2 regions of the Peribacillus sp. SIMBA_075 genome follow, and region 2 is predicted to be linked to the other one. Evidence: riboswitches for the same ligand, from Rfam matches in the RefSeq annotation. Region 2 holds a riboswitch; the other holds the start of a gene.
What was found. A riboswitch is a leader RNA that binds a small molecule or an ion and turns the genes downstream of it on or off. The one in region 2 is predicted to bind cobalamin.
Positions count from the first base shown of each region.

Region 1: it holds a riboswitch for cobalamin, as region 2 does, so the genes downstream of both, SB775_RS14445 (ribonucleoside-diphosphate reductase subunit alpha) here and SB775_RS11310 (energy-coupling factor ABC transporter permease) in region 2, are expected to answer to the same signal.

Region 1 covers NZ_JAWRYN010000017.1:77,743-85,765, forward strand. The annotation lists gene SB775_RS14425 (helix-turn-helix domain-containing protein) at 1-49, opposite strand, end outside; gene SB775_RS14430 (SulP family inorganic anion transporter) at 854-2,311, shown strand; gene SB775_RS14435 (hypothetical protein) at 2,397-2,543, shown strand; gene SB775_RS14440 (manganese-dependent inorganic pyrophosphatase) at 2,642-3,571, opposite strand; cobalamin riboswitch at 3,865-4,046, shown strand; gene SB775_RS14445 (ribonucleoside-diphosphate reductase subunit alpha) at 4,186-6,483, shown strand; gene SB775_RS14450 (ribonucleotide-diphosphate reductase subunit beta) at 6,530-7,582, shown strand; gene SB775_RS14455 (flavodoxin domain-containing protein) at 7,572-7,991, shown strand.
Region 2 covers NZ_JAWRYN010000011.1:127,856-135,878, reverse strand. The annotation lists gene SB775_RS11330 (YozQ family protein) at 1-51, shown strand, start outside; gene SB775_RS11325 (energy-coupling factor ABC transporter ATP-binding protein) at 145-990, opposite strand; gene cbiQ (cobalt ECF transporter T component CbiQ) at 1,009-1,731, opposite strand; gene SB775_RS11315 (energy-coupling factor ABC transporter substrate-binding protein) at 1,772-2,083, opposite strand; gene SB775_RS11310 (energy-coupling factor ABC transporter permease) at 2,085-2,828, opposite strand; cobalamin riboswitch at 3,008-3,205, opposite strand; cobalamin riboswitch at 3,408-3,597, shown strand; gene SB775_RS11305 ((2Fe-2S) ferredoxin domain-containing protein) at 3,749-4,117, shown strand; gene cobJ (precorrin-3B C(17)-methyltransferase) at 4,132-5,787, shown strand; gene SB775_RS11295 (sirohydrochlorin chelatase) at 5,806-6,714, shown strand; gene cobK (precorrin-6A reductase) at 6,711-7,481, shown strand; gene SB775_RS11285 (precorrin-8X methylmutase) at 7,494-8,023, shown strand, end outside.

The DNA of each region.
Region 1 (8,023 bases), on a different contig from region 2:
GTATTTTTGAATTACCGTTATTGAATAGGTAGACACTTAATGTACCCATCAGATTTGCTCCCCCCTTCGGCATGTGCAGGGTCTTTCAAATTATCCAAGAGCTTGTAAGAGCCCAATTCGTCAAAAATGGCCAAGCTATTTTTTTGGAAATCCAGTTCTGCTGAATTTATAAGCATGCATGCCCTGTTTATAGACCTAATAATAATCCTCCAGCTTAATGGTGGTGCCCATCCCAATATGTAGCGCCAAGGAAAGCTTATTGAAAATAGCTGTCCATTAAGATAATGCTATATCTCCTCCTATACGGGGTGCGAGTTCACTTTCCCTTCCACGGATACCATTATATCATCGCTTTTAGTCATGATGATTTCTTTATTAAGATACAGTTGTTCTTTCATATGATCCCATTCCAAGGCTTTTTCTGCCTGCCTTACAATCAGGTTCAGATGGTTAGGCAGTGACTCGCCCCAATGTAAATCATTTCCGCAGTCTTGAGACACACTACCAACAGAACCGGCAACTGAAACCCACCCGATTTTTCAGTGAAAGGAAAATAGGCATGTAATTCATTCTCCCCCCATTACCGTAATCGTTTACTAAAGTTTTGGGGATCCTATCGAAGGGCTTTGTAAACAAACATAGTTTACCGATCCTTCGTATAGATAAATCGAGGCATCTTCAGCCCTGGTCCCCCCACATGATAGCTCAAGCACTTTTTGCACCAATGCTTCCTTCTTTAGGCATGAATAGTCCTGGAAATATCCATATAGATAGAAAGAAGGTCACATGCTATAATTTAGTGCGTTAACAATGAAAGTAACACACATATATAAAAGAAAGAAGGAGTGTTTCTTTGAATACATCAGCATACAAACAGGAATGGTTCGGGAACGTACGGGGGGATGTTCTTTCCGGAATTGTCGTTGCCTTGGCATTGATTCCAGAGGCGATTGCCTTTTCGATCATTGCTGGTGTTGACCCAATGGTAGGTCTATATGCCTCATTCTGCATTGCCATCGCCATCTCATTTTTCGGCGGAAGGCCGGGAATGATATCGGCTGCCACTGGAGCAATGGCACTCGTAATGGTCGATCTTGTTAAAGATCACGGCTTGAACTATTTACTTGCTGCAACTATATTGACTGGTTTGCTGCAAATTTTACTAGGGGTTTTAAAAATCGGGAAATTAATGAAGTTCATCCCGAAGCCGGTCATGACTGGTTTTGTGAATTCTCTAGCCATCTTGATTTTCACGGCACAGCTTACCCATTTCGTGGGCGAATCATGGATCATGTATCTCATGACAGCCATTTCATTAGCTATCATTTATCTTTTTCCGCTGATCACGAAAGTCATACCTTCACCACTTGTCGCCATCATATTCATGACAATCGTTGCAGTTACCACGGGAGCTACGGTGCGTACGGTTGGGGATATGGGGCAATTGACTGAAGCCCTTCCGATGTTCATGCTTCCAGACATCCCTTTGACCTTCGAAACTTTGGCGATCATTTTCCCTTATTCCATAGCCCTTGCGTTTGTCGGGTTGCTTGAATCATTATTGACCGCTCAAATAGTCGATGAGATGACTGACACGGACAGTAATAAAAATAAGGAAGCCAAAGGCCAAGGAATTTCGAATATCATTGCCGGATGTTTTGGCGGAATGGCAGGATGTGCGATGATCGGCCAATCCGGTATCAACATTAAATCGGGAGGAAGGGGCCGGCTTTCCACTTTTGTAGCTGGCGCATTTCTTATGGTATTAATCGTGGTATTGAATGATGTCCTTGTTAAAATACCGATGGCTGCCCTTGTCGCAGTCATGATCATGGTTTCAATCGGGACCTTTGACTGGTCTTCCCTAAAGCGGCTCACTAAAGCTCCAAAGACGGATGCAGCAGTGATGATCGTGACGGTCCTCATTGTTCTTTATACACATGACTTATCTAAAGGGGTATTTGCTGGAGTGCTCTTGAGCATGATTTTCTTCTCGGCTAAAATTTCTAAAGTGGCTGTTGAGAAAACGGAAGACATCCATGCTAAGAAAATCATTTATCGTATCAGCGGACAAATATTTTTCGCTTCGGTTCAGGACTTTGTTTCTAAGTTCGATTTCAAGGAAAAAGCCGAAACGGTCATCATCGATTTTTCCCATTCTAAAATATGGGATGCTTCTGCAGTCGGTGCTGTTGATACGGTTGTCCTTAAATATCAGTTTCAGGGTACACCTGTCCAGGTGCAAGGCCTGGACGAGGAGAGTTCGTTATTGCTTGAAAAACTCGCCACCTCAGAAAGTAAAATATCTTGAAAAAGTATAATTCTGCTGAATAGAAACTTTTCAAACCGACAAAATAGATAACATGAAATATTTCCTTTTGAAAGGAGCGAAAAGCATGACATCCGATCAGGATTATACAGCAGCGAATCTGTCACCAGATTTATTGAATGAACTGAAAAGCTTTGAAAGCAAACTTGGCGAGGAAGCCAATAAAGAACTGATTGTCATCGCCTATGAAAAAGAAAAGGAAACCTTAAATTAAAAAAAAAGACTCAAACACCTTTAAATGGATGGTTGAGTCTTTTTTTGATGTACAGAAAAGGGGGCCCAAAGTATTGAATGGGCACCCCTTTTCCAATATTATTTACTGAATACGTCCGTTAAAACCGGAACGATTTGTTTTTTACGCGATACAACGCCCTCTAAGACGGCAATGTTATTGTTTAATGAAACGTCATATGCCTTTTCCACTGCATCAGCCGCTTTTCCAAGAGCCAAGGCCACAGAATCATTGGTCAAGATATCCGTTACGACGAATAGGAATAAATCCAATTCCTTCACAGCGATGACCGATTCAATGGCTGCTTCTATTTCAGCTTGCTTAGCAAGAACTTCGTTCGGATCTACAGCATTGACCTGAGCTATCTCAACTTTAGCCATTCCCATGGAGAATTCTTTTGCATCAAGAGTGATTAACTGGGCAATCGTCTTGTCGCTCAAGTCAGCTCCCGCCTTCAACATTTCCAAGCCATATGTTTCAGCGTTTACTCCCGCAATATCAGCCAGTTCCATAGCTGCTGCAACGTCTTGCTCTGTGCATGTCGGGGATTTGAACAATAAAGAATCGGAAATTATGGCAGATAGCATAAGTCCGGCGATCGCTTTAGGGACTTCAATGCCGTTTTCTTTATAGATTTTATTTAAAATCGTTGCCGTACAGCCAACTGGCTCCGCACGGTAATATAAAGGATCGCTTGTTTCAAAGTTAGCGATACGGTGATGGTCGATAACTTCCAACACACGGACTTGGTCAATATCTTCTGCACTTTGCTGGCGTTCGTTGTGGTCGACCAGAATCACGCCATCCGCTTCCCCTGCCACTTTTTCCACAAGGCGGGGAGCTTCGAATTTGAATTGGTCCAACGCATATTGAGTTTCACCATTCACTTCACCCAGACGAACTGGTTCAGCGTTGATACCTAGTTGCTTTTTAAGATCTGCATAAGCGATTGCTGAACAGATTGTGTCTGTATCCGGGTTTTTATGTCCAAAAACTAATACTTTTTCCAAGATTTTAACCCCTTTTTCATAAATATTTTTCCGCGAATCCCCTCATCGCAATAAGGGAGACCCACCTTTACTATACACTTTATTTTAACACAAAATCCCGTAAATTCAGTGCTCGAATTACCCATTCCCCAATAAAATCTTTCATTCTCAATCCCTCTACCTTCACTTTGTCAATAGATAAGGGTTGGTTTTTCTCAAATATATTAGTTGAATTATCATCGTATATGGCTTACGATAATATAAGCAGAAATACTAGATATTGATTACACAAACAATACTAATAACTATATATAGAATATTTTATAATCCAAGGTGCCAGTGATGGCTGAAAAGGGAATCCGGTGTAAACCCGGAACTGTCCCCGCAACTGTAAATGTGACGAAATGAGAAACCACTGTATAGCTCTCTCTATACGGGAAGGACTCAAAGTAGGATGATCATGAGTCAGGAGACCTGCCTTGATTTTTTCATGTTTCTTATTCTTCGGGGATTGAGATGATGAAACGATAGTATAATGGCTATTTTTTCATGGTTCCTTTATTCTATCGTTTGATTCGCTCAATCCATTTGGGCGGTTTTTTTATTTTAGCGGAAGTTTACAAGGAGGATTATTAATGACTCAAACATATAACTCTACCATAAGCGAAAATGACACCGAAACGAATTCAATCCAGCTTGAGATGTTATCAAAGGAATTCGAAGGCCGTCTCGATATGGAAAAGTTCAAAAAGCGTTTTATAAAATGGCTTGATCGCAAAAGTGACTCAACCGATGAACAGGCATCAAAAAAACTGATTCAGCTCGCTCTTGAAAGTGTGGATATAGATGCTCCCGATTGGACGTTCGTTGCTGCAGCAGAACTATTGAATACGATGTATAGGGATGCACAGGCAAATCGAGGTTATGAAGGCATGAGTTATGGCCCATTCTATGAACTGATCACGGAACTCTCGCAACTTTCAGAAGGCCAGCGTTATCCCATTTATAAATCAGAACTGCTAGCTTCTTATACGAAAGCGGAAATTGAGGAATTGGGTTCGGTGATCGACCCGGAAAAGGATAAATTATTTTCTTACATAGGCATTTACTTATTAAACGATCGCTACCTAGCCCGCCCAAAAAAAGACAAGGTCTACGAACTGCCTCAAGAGCGCTTCATGATCATCGCGATGGAAATCATGCGAATGGAAAAAACGGAGCATCGTCTTCAACTAATAAAAGAAGCTTACTGGGCTATGTCCAACCTTTATATGACTGTTGCGACGCCTACTCTATCCAATGCAGGTAAAACGCATGGACAGTTAAGCTCTTGTTTTATCGACGCAATTGAGGATTCCATTGACGGCATCTATCTATCTAACTACGATGCTGCAAAAGTATCAAAATTCGGCGGCGGTGTAGGTCTTTACGTTGGTAAGATTCGTTCGCTTGGTTCTGATATCCGAGGTTTCTCTGGAAACAGTTCCGGCACGACTCCCTGGATCCGGCTATTCAACCAGACAGCTGTCAGTGTCGATCAATTGGGGCAACGTAAAGGTGCCATCGCGATTTACTTGGATGCCTGGCATAAAGATATTATGAGCTTTCTTGATTTGAAGACCCAAAACGGGGATGACAGATTAAAAGCCCATGATATTTTTACAGGTGTATGTATTCCTGATTTGTTCATGGAGGCTGTACGCGACAGAAAAGAATGGTATCTTTTCGATCCGCATACCATCAAACAAACCCTTGGATTCTCACTTGAAGATCTTTATGACGAGAAGAAAGGCGAAGGAAGCTTCAGGAATCATTATGCACTTGCTGTCGAGGCCGCAGAAAACGGTACACTTCCAAACTATAGCTTTGAAAAAATCAATGCGATGGACATCATGAAAAGCATCATGATTTCTCAATTAGAAGAAGGCGTACCATATATGTTCTACCGCGATGAAGTGAACCGGAAGAATCCGAATAAACATAAAGGCATGATTTATTGTTCTAACCTTTGTACGGAGATTGCTCAAAACTTAAGCCCTTCGACGATCACGGATGAATATGAAACAGAAGATGGAGATGTCGTTGTGGTCCGTAAAAGCGGCGATTTCGTTGTCTGCAACCTATCATCCATTAACTTGCCCCGTGCGGTGAGCAGCGATGTTTTGGAGAGGTTAATTCCCATTCAGATCCGGATGCTGGATAACGTCATTGATGTCAATAATCTTCCGGTCAAGCAAGCATCCATCTCGAACAAACGTTACCGGGCAATTGGTCTAGGAACGTTTGGATGGCATCATTTACTTGCCACTCAGAATATTTATTGGGAATCGGATGAGGCTGTTCACTATGCCGATGCTTTATACGAAAAGATCGCTTACTTAACAATCAAAGCATCCAACGAGTTGGCCAAGGAAAAGGGATCATACCCATATTTCGAAGGATCCGATTGGCATACAGGGGAATATTTCGAACTTCGTGACTATACAGATCAAAAATGGATGGATTTAAAAGCAGATGTGCAGGAGCACGGTACCCGTAATGGATATTTAATGGCTATTGCCCCCAATTCATCGACTGCTAAAATCGGTAATTCAACGGATGGAATCGATCCTTTGTATGAAATTGAATTTTACGAGGAAAAGAAAAACTTCAAATTCAAGGTGACCGCACCAGGATTGACGCCAAATACGTATGAATATTATAAAAAGACCCGCTTTAATTTGGACCAACTGGAGAGCATCAGGCAAAATGCAGCCCGCCAACGCCATATTGACCAAGCAATCAGCTTTAATCTGTATGTACACAACACAATCAAAGCGAAGGTCCTATTGGATATCCATTTAACGGCGTGGGAATCCGGGTTGAAATCAACGTATTATGTTCGTTCGACTTCTTCCGAATATGACAATGCCTGCGAAAGCTGTTCTAGTTAACGACGATCAAACCCTTAGTAATCTATTCTTAAAGGAGTTTTCACGAATGACCAATCATATAAAAAAGATCCGGATGCTGGAACCAACGCATCCAACTAAAGCGACCGGTGTTTTCAAAGGAGAAGCTTCAGGCTTTCTCCTTTGGAACGATATTCAGTATGAGAAATTCTATGATACCTATACACAGCTCATCAATAACTTTTGGAAGCCTTCAAGCGTGAACATGATTCAGGATAAAAAGCAGTGGGGAGAATTGGACGAAGATATCCAGGACGCTTTTCTTGATATCCTTACGATGATTGCTGGAATGGACAGTCTACAAACGCCTACTTTAGTAGAAATCCTTCGGTATATAAAGGATCCTGCGGCAAAAGCTATCCTGGCAAACATGGCCCAGCAGGAATCCATCCATAATGAATCCTATTCCTATATCCTTGCTTCCCTGATACCGGTAGGCAAGCAAAAACAGCTTTTCGACCGCATTAAAGAACATCCGGAAGTGATTAAGCGTAATCAACCGATCGTGGATGCCTATCAAAAGTTTGTGGACGATCCAAGCCCTCAGCATTTATTCGAGGCACTGATCCATTCAACGAACCTCGAAGGGATTTATTTCTATCTGGCTTTCGCCTTCTATTATAATTTAGGACGCCAGAACCTTATGACCGGCTCGGCGACGATGATATCCTATATCCATCGCGATGAAATGGTCCATTTCGATTTCATTGGAATGCTCGTTCAAATCTTGATGTATGAATATCCAGAGTTAAATAATGAAGAAAACACGAAATTCATCTATAAAACGATTGAAAAAGCCGTCGAACTCGAAAAGGAATGGTCTGAGTATATGCTTGAAGATATCCAAACCAAAGCCGACCTCGATTTGGAAGAGTTCAATGAATACATCGAATATATCGCCAACAAACGGCTTCGCATGCTAGGCCTTGAAAACTTGTATAAAGAGTATAGTGAAAACCCGATGCCTTGGATCAAAACGTTCGATGATGAATCCATCGGCCTTACCAAAACCGATTTCTTCGAACAGAAGTCAAGGACCTACAGTCAAGTAAATGCCAGCAATGGATTCGATGAGCTATAAAGTTGCCATTGTCTATCATTCTGCCGGAGGAAATACAAAAGCTCTTGCTGAAGCCATCGCTTCCCTATTACCTGGAGCTGGACTATATCAACTGCATGAATTCGATTTAGGTACATTGCCCGATTACGATGCATTGATCGTCGGTACCTATACATGGGGAAATGGGGAGCTTCCTGCCAAATCAGCAGCCCTTTACAAAGAACTGGAACAGTTGCCTATTGCTCATCTGAAAACGGGAGTCTTCGGCACTGGTGAAACCAACTATAATCATTTTTGTGGAGCGGTCGATCATTTCCGGGACATGTTATTCGCCAAAAGCCAGTTATTGGTGACATTGAAGATAGAACAGATGTATCAAGAATCAGACTTGCCCAGACTTCAAAAGTTCGCCTCGCTATTCCAGAACTGACTAAAAGGTGATATGCGTTTTCGCATATCACC
Region 2 (8,023 bases):
GGAAAGGATATTGAGATTAAAAAAGAAGGATCCGAGGAAGAAGGCAAATGAAGTGATTTTATTTTTTAGGAACAAGAATTATCGACTGAAATTTTAGAAAATATTGATTTAAACCCCTAGCTTTTTAAGCTAGGGGATATCTAATTAATAAATTCTTTCTCTCTCCATTTTTCGAAGTAACTCTTCCTTCGTTCTTGGGACAAGGTCCTTTTCTGCGGGTATCCTTGATTGAAGAAGGGCTTGAAACATTTCAAAAACCCACGGCTTTTCCAGATGTGCTCTCATTAGAATGTCTTCATCAAGAAAAACGGATACAGGGTCCCCTTGGTATATGACCTTCCCATCGTTCATGACAACGACTTCATCAGCCCATTGATAGGCCAAATTAACATCATGGGTTGATAGAATTATCGTTTTGTCAGGATGGTGAATACTGTCCAGCAGAGACATGATCTGTCGGGAGAAATAAGGATCCAATCCAGCGGTAGGCTCGTCCAAGAGCCAGACATCGGGTTCCATGGCTAGTACGCCTGCAATGGCGACACGTTTTTTTTGCCCTAAGCTCAAAAAATGGGTGGGTCTGTCCTTTAATTCCGTTACTTCCGTTTGAGCCATCGCCCATTGTACTTTCTCGCGGACTACGTTTCTTTCCCATCCTAAATTCATCGGTCCAAACGAAATATCCTGTTGCACATTAGCGGAAAAAAGCTGAGAATCAGGATCTTGAAAAACGATCCCGACTTGTTTTCTTAATGATAATAATGCTTTACGGTCATATTTAATTTTCTTGCCCTTATATCTGATGGTTCCTGATGTTGGTTGTAAAAGACCGTTTAAATGGAGGAACAGAGTCGATTTGCCGGCTCCATTATTGCCTAATAATGCAATCTTTTTACCTTGTTGAACCGTTAGTGAAAGATCTTTTATAGCGAACGTTCCATCTGGGAATTGATGGGTGAGGCCCTCTATATTAAAAATATGCTCTTCCATTTTTGAATTGCCTCCAATTTACATATATCCATAAATAAAGATTAAGCTTCCTAGTATGATAATGGCGATCAGCCAATTGCGGGAGGAATAGGTGTAAGTATCATCGATAAATGATAGGTTTTCCTGATATCCTCTTGCATTCATGGCCATCGTCAATTGCGCAGAGCGCTGGAATACTCCCAAAAATAATGATGAGATTAGTAACCCGAGAGAGCGAATGCCTTGCCTTATCGAGCCATATCCAAGTCGTGAAGCTTGTGATAGGTGAATGGCCAAAGCTGTATCTAAAAAAATAAAGATGAAGCGATAGGTCAATTCTATTAAATCGATCAATAAAGACGGCAATTTAAGTTTCCGCAGCACGGATAGAATGACGGTAATGGGTGTTGTTAAGGTTAAGAAATATAAACAGCTTATACTGGCAAATACGACAGTGATCAAATTGATCACTGTACCAATGCTGTCATCGCTGATGAATATTTGCCAGTTTCCGGCTTTCCAAGACCACCATATATTGGATATTGAAGTGGGTTTGCTTGTAAAAGAAAAAAGGATTGTAATTGTACCTGATAATATAAAGAACCCCGGTAGTAAGAGTAATTTCAGATAATAAGAAAGTGGGATTCTTGCCGCAAAAATGATTAAAGCACTCATCACCGTAAAAGTGATGAGCGAAACGGCCATATCCCTTACAGTTAAGGAAAAAAGCAAAAGGGAGAGTGCAAAAATCATTTTTTCCAACGGATGTTCATCCTTTAGCCCATTGAAATAGGCATATTTATCAATGAGTAACATGCTTGGATTCTTCGGGCATGGCTTGTTTGGCTTGCTTATTCCTTTGTCTCATTACGCCAATGAAATATCCAATGAAACCAGCTCCGATTGCAGCTTGCAGCGCAAATAATAAGCTTTCTGTTTCTGCACCTGGTGGCTCCCAAATACTGTTGAACCATGGCTTATATTCCGGATGGATATTTGTGATGGCTTCTTCAGCTTCGCCGTCGGCACCGCCAAATTCCGTTCCTTGTTGGGTGATTAACGGTATGGTAGCAAGAATGACAACCAGGAAAAGCAGCAGTAAACTTTTTTTCATATTAACGGGCCTCCTTAGATAAAACTCGCAGCAATTTCAATTCGCCTAGATTGTATTTTTTTAAGAAATTCATCACAACGACTGTCAATAATCCCTCGCTGATTGCCAAGGGAATTTGGGTCAGGGCAAAAATCCCTGCAAACTTAGTGAATGAGGCCATGAATCCCCCTACCTCGGATGGAAAAGCAAGAGCAAGTTGAACGGAAGTTACCACATAGGTTCCTAAATCTCCAAAAGCAGCTGCCAAGAAAACGGCAAGAGAAAAAGACCACCCCAATTTAGTTGCGCCCTTGAAGACAAAGTAAGAAATGAACGGTCCGCATACTGCCATGGAAAATGCATTGGCCCCTAATGTCGTCAACCCTCCGTGAGCCAGTAATACAGCTTGAAATAACAGTACGATGGAACCCACGACACTCATGGCCAATGGTCCGAATAATATGGAACCCAAACCAACTCCTGTAGGGTGTGAAGAACTTCCCGTAACGGAAGGAATCTTCAGGGCCGATAATATGAATACAAATGCTCCCGATAGGCCGAGTATCATTTTTGTTTCTGGGTTTTCCTTTACTTTGGACCTAATCGACCGGTAACCCAAGATTAAAAATGGAAGGATAATGGCCCACCAGAATATGGCCCATTCAATCGGTAAAAATCCCTCCATAATATGCATGGCCATAGCACGTTTTGGTACAAGAAGCAATAAAATGACAAAATAAAGAATTTTCCAATTGTCTTTTTTCATTCTTTCTCCTTTCAACACTTTTAATTTTTTCTAATCAAGGCTTTTAGAAGAAAAGCGGCGCCCAACATAAAAAGCACTTCTCTAAAAAAGAAAGAAGTGCGTAATGAACAGGAATTCCATAGCATAAACCAACCACGGGCTATTCTGCCTGATCCGCACACCCATCCTCGTAGGCTGAAACAGTTTCACGCTTCATGGCAGGTCTCCTGGCTTTGGTTCATCATCCCATTACATCCTTCCCATCTCATTTGACAGTGGATTAACCTTAAGGCAATAGGACTTCCCTTTACAGTGGCGGGACCGCTCCGGATTTTCACCGGCTTCCCTTTTAAGCTGAATTTCCGAGAAAATTCAACACCATAAAACTTATGTAATTATTTTGAAAAATCTCGTATAGTTTATCATAAAGAAATAATTCCAGCTACACTCTCTTTTTTTTTTTTAGGCTAATAACGCAGAGAAGCGAGGCATGGTGCTGGATTTACCCTATTAAACTTTTCTAAACAGTCGGAATAAACTTTGAATTTTGCTAAAGTTGTTATATGATAGATAAAGTTAGCTAGAAATGTATAATAAAACCAAATATTTCATTTTAAAAGTGCTCTTGTGTGAATTATCAAGGGATAATAGGGAAATCGGTGAAAATCCGATGCAGCCCCCGCTACTGTAAACGCTGATGAAATTGTCGATGACCACTGGCTTAATGCCGGGAAGGGACAAAGTAAAATGAAGCGTAAGCCAGGAAACCTGCTTTTGAAATTGTATGATACTTTTCGGAGGGAAAGGTAGAAGGACTATGACGATTTTGGGAGATTCAGCATATTTGCCGAAGGCTCCTCATTCATATAGTTTTTTTAAAACCTTAACTCTTATGTTAAGGTTTTTTATTTTGCCTTTTCCCTGAACTCAGGAGGAAGAAGATGACTACTTGGAACTTGCAGGGTACTAATACGCATCTGTTGATTTGCAATGGAAGCAGTTGCATGAAAAAAGGCGGGGAAGAAGTAACCCAAGCGATTCGCGATGAAATTACTTCAAAGGGACTGGATATGAAAGTTCATACAACCAGGACACGCTGTAACGGAAGATGTAAGGACGCCTGCGTTGTAATTGAGTATCCCCAAGGGAGATGGTATCGGGTGGATACCCCAGATTACGGTCGGAAGATTGTAAGTAATATCGATGATGGGGAGTTTGTGCCACAGATGATCTACCAATTCAGTGATGGGGAAATGATCCCTAATCCAGATTTTCCTGCTCATACGGGTATTTCAAAGAACAAATCGTAAAAGGAGATGTCTTAATGAGTACTAACGGTAAATTATTCGTCGTGGGCTTTGGGCCAGGGAATTTTGAACACATTACCAAACGTGCTGTCGAAGCCCTTCAAGAAAGTGACTACATCATTGGTTATAAGACTTATGTTGAACTCATTCAGGGACTGCTTACAGATCAAACGATTATTAGTACGGGAATGACTGAAGAAGTATCACGTGCTCAGGAAGCAGTGAAACAAGCGGAGCTGGGAAAGAAAGTGGCTGTAATTTCCAGTGGTGATGCCGGAGTGTACGGGATGGCAGGGCTGGTTTATGAAGTATTGATTGAAAAAGGGTGGAAAGAAGATACTGGAGTGGGCATTGAAGTCATCCCTGGTATTTCTGCAATCAACTCTTGTGCGTCTTTACTTGGGGCACCTGTCATGCACGATTCGTGTACCATCAGCCTCAGTGATCATTTAACGCCTTGGGAACTTATCGCTAAAAGGGTGGAAGCTGCTGCAATGGCTGACTTTGTCATTGCCCTTTATAACCCGCGTAGCGGAAGGCGGACTAGGCAAATTGTAGAAACACAAAAAATTCTCCTTCGCTACCGTTCACCGGATACACCTGTCGGGTTGGTGAAAAGTGCTTATCGCGATCGGCAGGATATTGTCATAACCAATTTGAAAGATATGTTGAATCACGATATTGGAATGTTGACCACCGTCATTATTGGTAATTCATCTACCTTTTTATATGATGACAAAATCATCACACCAAGAGGTTATCAGAGGAAATATACATTGAATTCGGAAAAGCAAACATTGAAGCCGCATCAGCGTCTGCAAAAAGAAGCAGAACCGTGGGCATTAGATCAAGAAGCCGATTCCATGCAAGAAGCCTACGCTGAGCCTGATGGAGGGGTTGGATTACTTACAAAAGCACCAGAAAAGAAGGCGACTTCTTTTGAAATGGCGATGGAAGCCCTGTCTATAGTTAAGGGCCAAACCGTTCAGCAACCCATTAAGCCGTTTGTTCAGCAAAAAATGGAGTCGGTATTCGAACTTGCGGTCAGTCCAGGTGTGGCGAATAAACAATTCACTCCCAAACAAATGATGACACTTGCGGAAGTTGTCGGGGAAAAGGGATCGATGGAATACACGCCAAACCATAAGATCGTTTTAAAGATTCCGACAACGGATCCGGAAGTCATTACGGGGAAATTGCAATCAGCAAACTTTCTGTTATCGCCGATTGGAGATGTACTGACATTAAAAGCCTGTGATTTCTGTGATGGGGAAAAAGCGGAATCCATTCCTTTTGCGGATGAAATACACCGGGTGCTCGGCGGAATGAAAATGCCTAAGGAACTGAACATCGGTTTTAATGGGTGTGGAATGGCTTGTTATAGTGCTGTGATGGATGATATCGGGATTGTCTTCCGAAAAGGGAAGTTCGACTTATTTCTTGGAGCTAAACCGGTTGGAAGAACAGCCCATCCAGGTCAGCTGGTTGCTGAAGGCATTGAACCGGAACAGCTTGTTGAACTGATTACGGACATTGTCGGGGAGTATACGCAAAATGCCCATCCAAATGAGCGGCTTTTTAAATACTTCAAACGTGCAAAAAAGATACAGAGTTTTTCTTATCAGGACATTGCTCCCAAAATAAACATAGAGCCTGCGCCTTGTGAAGACTAATCAAGAGGGGGAAAGTAAATGAAAGCAGTTTTGTTCGTAGGACATGGAAGCCGCTTGGCTTCAGGAAACGAAGAAGTCCTTCATTTTATTAAAAATATGATTCCGGCAATGGATGACGGCTTTTTGGTAGAAACGTGCTTCTTGGAGTTTGCGGCACCGAATATATCTAAAGGCATTGATAATTGTGTAAAACGAGGAGCTACGGAAGTTATCGTCATACCAATCATTCTGTTGCATGCAGGACATTCGAAATTACATATCCCGGCTGAAATAGAGGATGGGAAAACCAAGTATCCAGAAGTGAAATTCACATATGGTCAAACGATCGGGGTCCACCATGATGTATTGACGATCCTGACAGATCGTCTTGAGGAAGTTGGTTTCGATACATCCTCAAAACAGCCTGAGACAGCAATTTTGCTAATCGGCCGAGGCGGCAGTGACGCTGATGCAAATAGTGATATATATAAAATTTCACGATTATTATGGGAAAAATTAAACGTGAAATGGGTCGAAAGTGCCTTCATGGGTGTAACGGACCCGCACGTGGATGAAGCCATTGATCGATGCATCCGCTTAGGGGCAAAAAAAATAGTGATGCTGCCATATTTCCTTTTCACGGGTGTGTTAATGGAAAGAATGGAAGATATGCTGAAAGGCTATCAAGAGCAATATCGTGATCGAGAATTTATTTTGGCGAAGTATTTTGGGTATCATCCAACCTTACAGAACATTTTGCAAGAACGTGTAATTGAAGCTAGCGAAGGCAGATCAAGTGGGGCGCGTGATCTGGAAAACTATCGTAAACATGTCGAGGAACATGGACATGCCCACCATCACCACCATCATGACCATGATCACGACCACGACCACGATCACGACCATGATCACGATCACGATGAGCAAGTAGTGGGGACATCAAAATGATTTTGTTCTTGGCAGGTACAAGTGATGCAAGGGAATTAGCGATTGAGATGAAGCAGGTGGGATTCGAGGTTTTGGCAACTGTTGTAACCGCGTCGGCGGCGAAGAGTTTGCAAGATGAAGGGATATCCACCCGTATTGGCCGATTAACTGCAGAGGATATGACATCCTTAATCTCTGAAAAAGGTTTTCAGGCTGTAGTTGATGCAAGTCACCCATTTGCCGAAGAAGCATCCAAAAACGCCCTTAACGGAGCAAAGGCAGCAAATGTTCCATATATTCGTTATGAGCGTGAAAGTCAACGGTTTCAGAATGATAAATTGATAGTTGTCCGTGATTATGAGGAAGCTGCCAAGCTTGCCGCTGCCAAAAGGGGAGTCATCATGCTTACGACCGGAAGTAAAACCCTAGCTGTATTCGCAAAAGAATTGCTAGGTCTCGAGAATACCAGAGTCATAGCAAGAATGCTGCCACGCATGGACAATATGGAAAAATGTGCACAGCTGGGCATTGAACAAAAGAATATCGTTGCGATTCAAGGTCCATTTTCCAAAGAATTAAATAAAGCTCTATATGAACAGTATGGCGTCACATTGATGATAACGAAAGAAAGTGGCAAGGTCGGTGCGGTTGATGAGAAATTGGAAGCCGCCTTGGAATGTGGAATAGAGACGATTATGATATCCCGGCCAAATGTCGACTATCAAAATGTCCATTCCAGTTTTGATCATGTCATTGCCGAATTGAATAAACAGCTAACTCAAAAATAGGAGGAATGCAAGATGGACTTTAAAACGGATTTTAAACCACTAACGGTAGACCCGGACAAAATATATGATTATAGCTTTGCAATGATAGCTGAAGAAATGGGGAATCATGATTTTTCCGAAGATGAATGGAAGATTGTCCGCAGGGTCATTCATGCTTCAGCGGATTTTGAATTGGGAAGAAGTGTCATCATCCATCCAAATGCCATTCAAGCTGGTGTGGAAGCCATTCGCAAAGGCAGGCATGTCATTGCCGATGTGCAAATGATCGAGAGCGGTACAGGCAAAAAACGTTTTCAAAAACATGGCGGGGACGTTCATTGCTATATTTCAGATCCGGATGTGATGGTCGAAGCGAAACGTTTGAATACGACACGGGCAATCATTTCGATGCAAAAAGCCGTAAAGGAAAATGAAGGGGGCATTTACGCCATCGGCAATGCACCTACCGCTTTACTTGAGCTCATCCGACTTATTAAAGAAGGGATAGCAAAACCGGACTTAATCATTGGAATGCCTGTTGGGTTTGTTTCTGCAGCAGAATC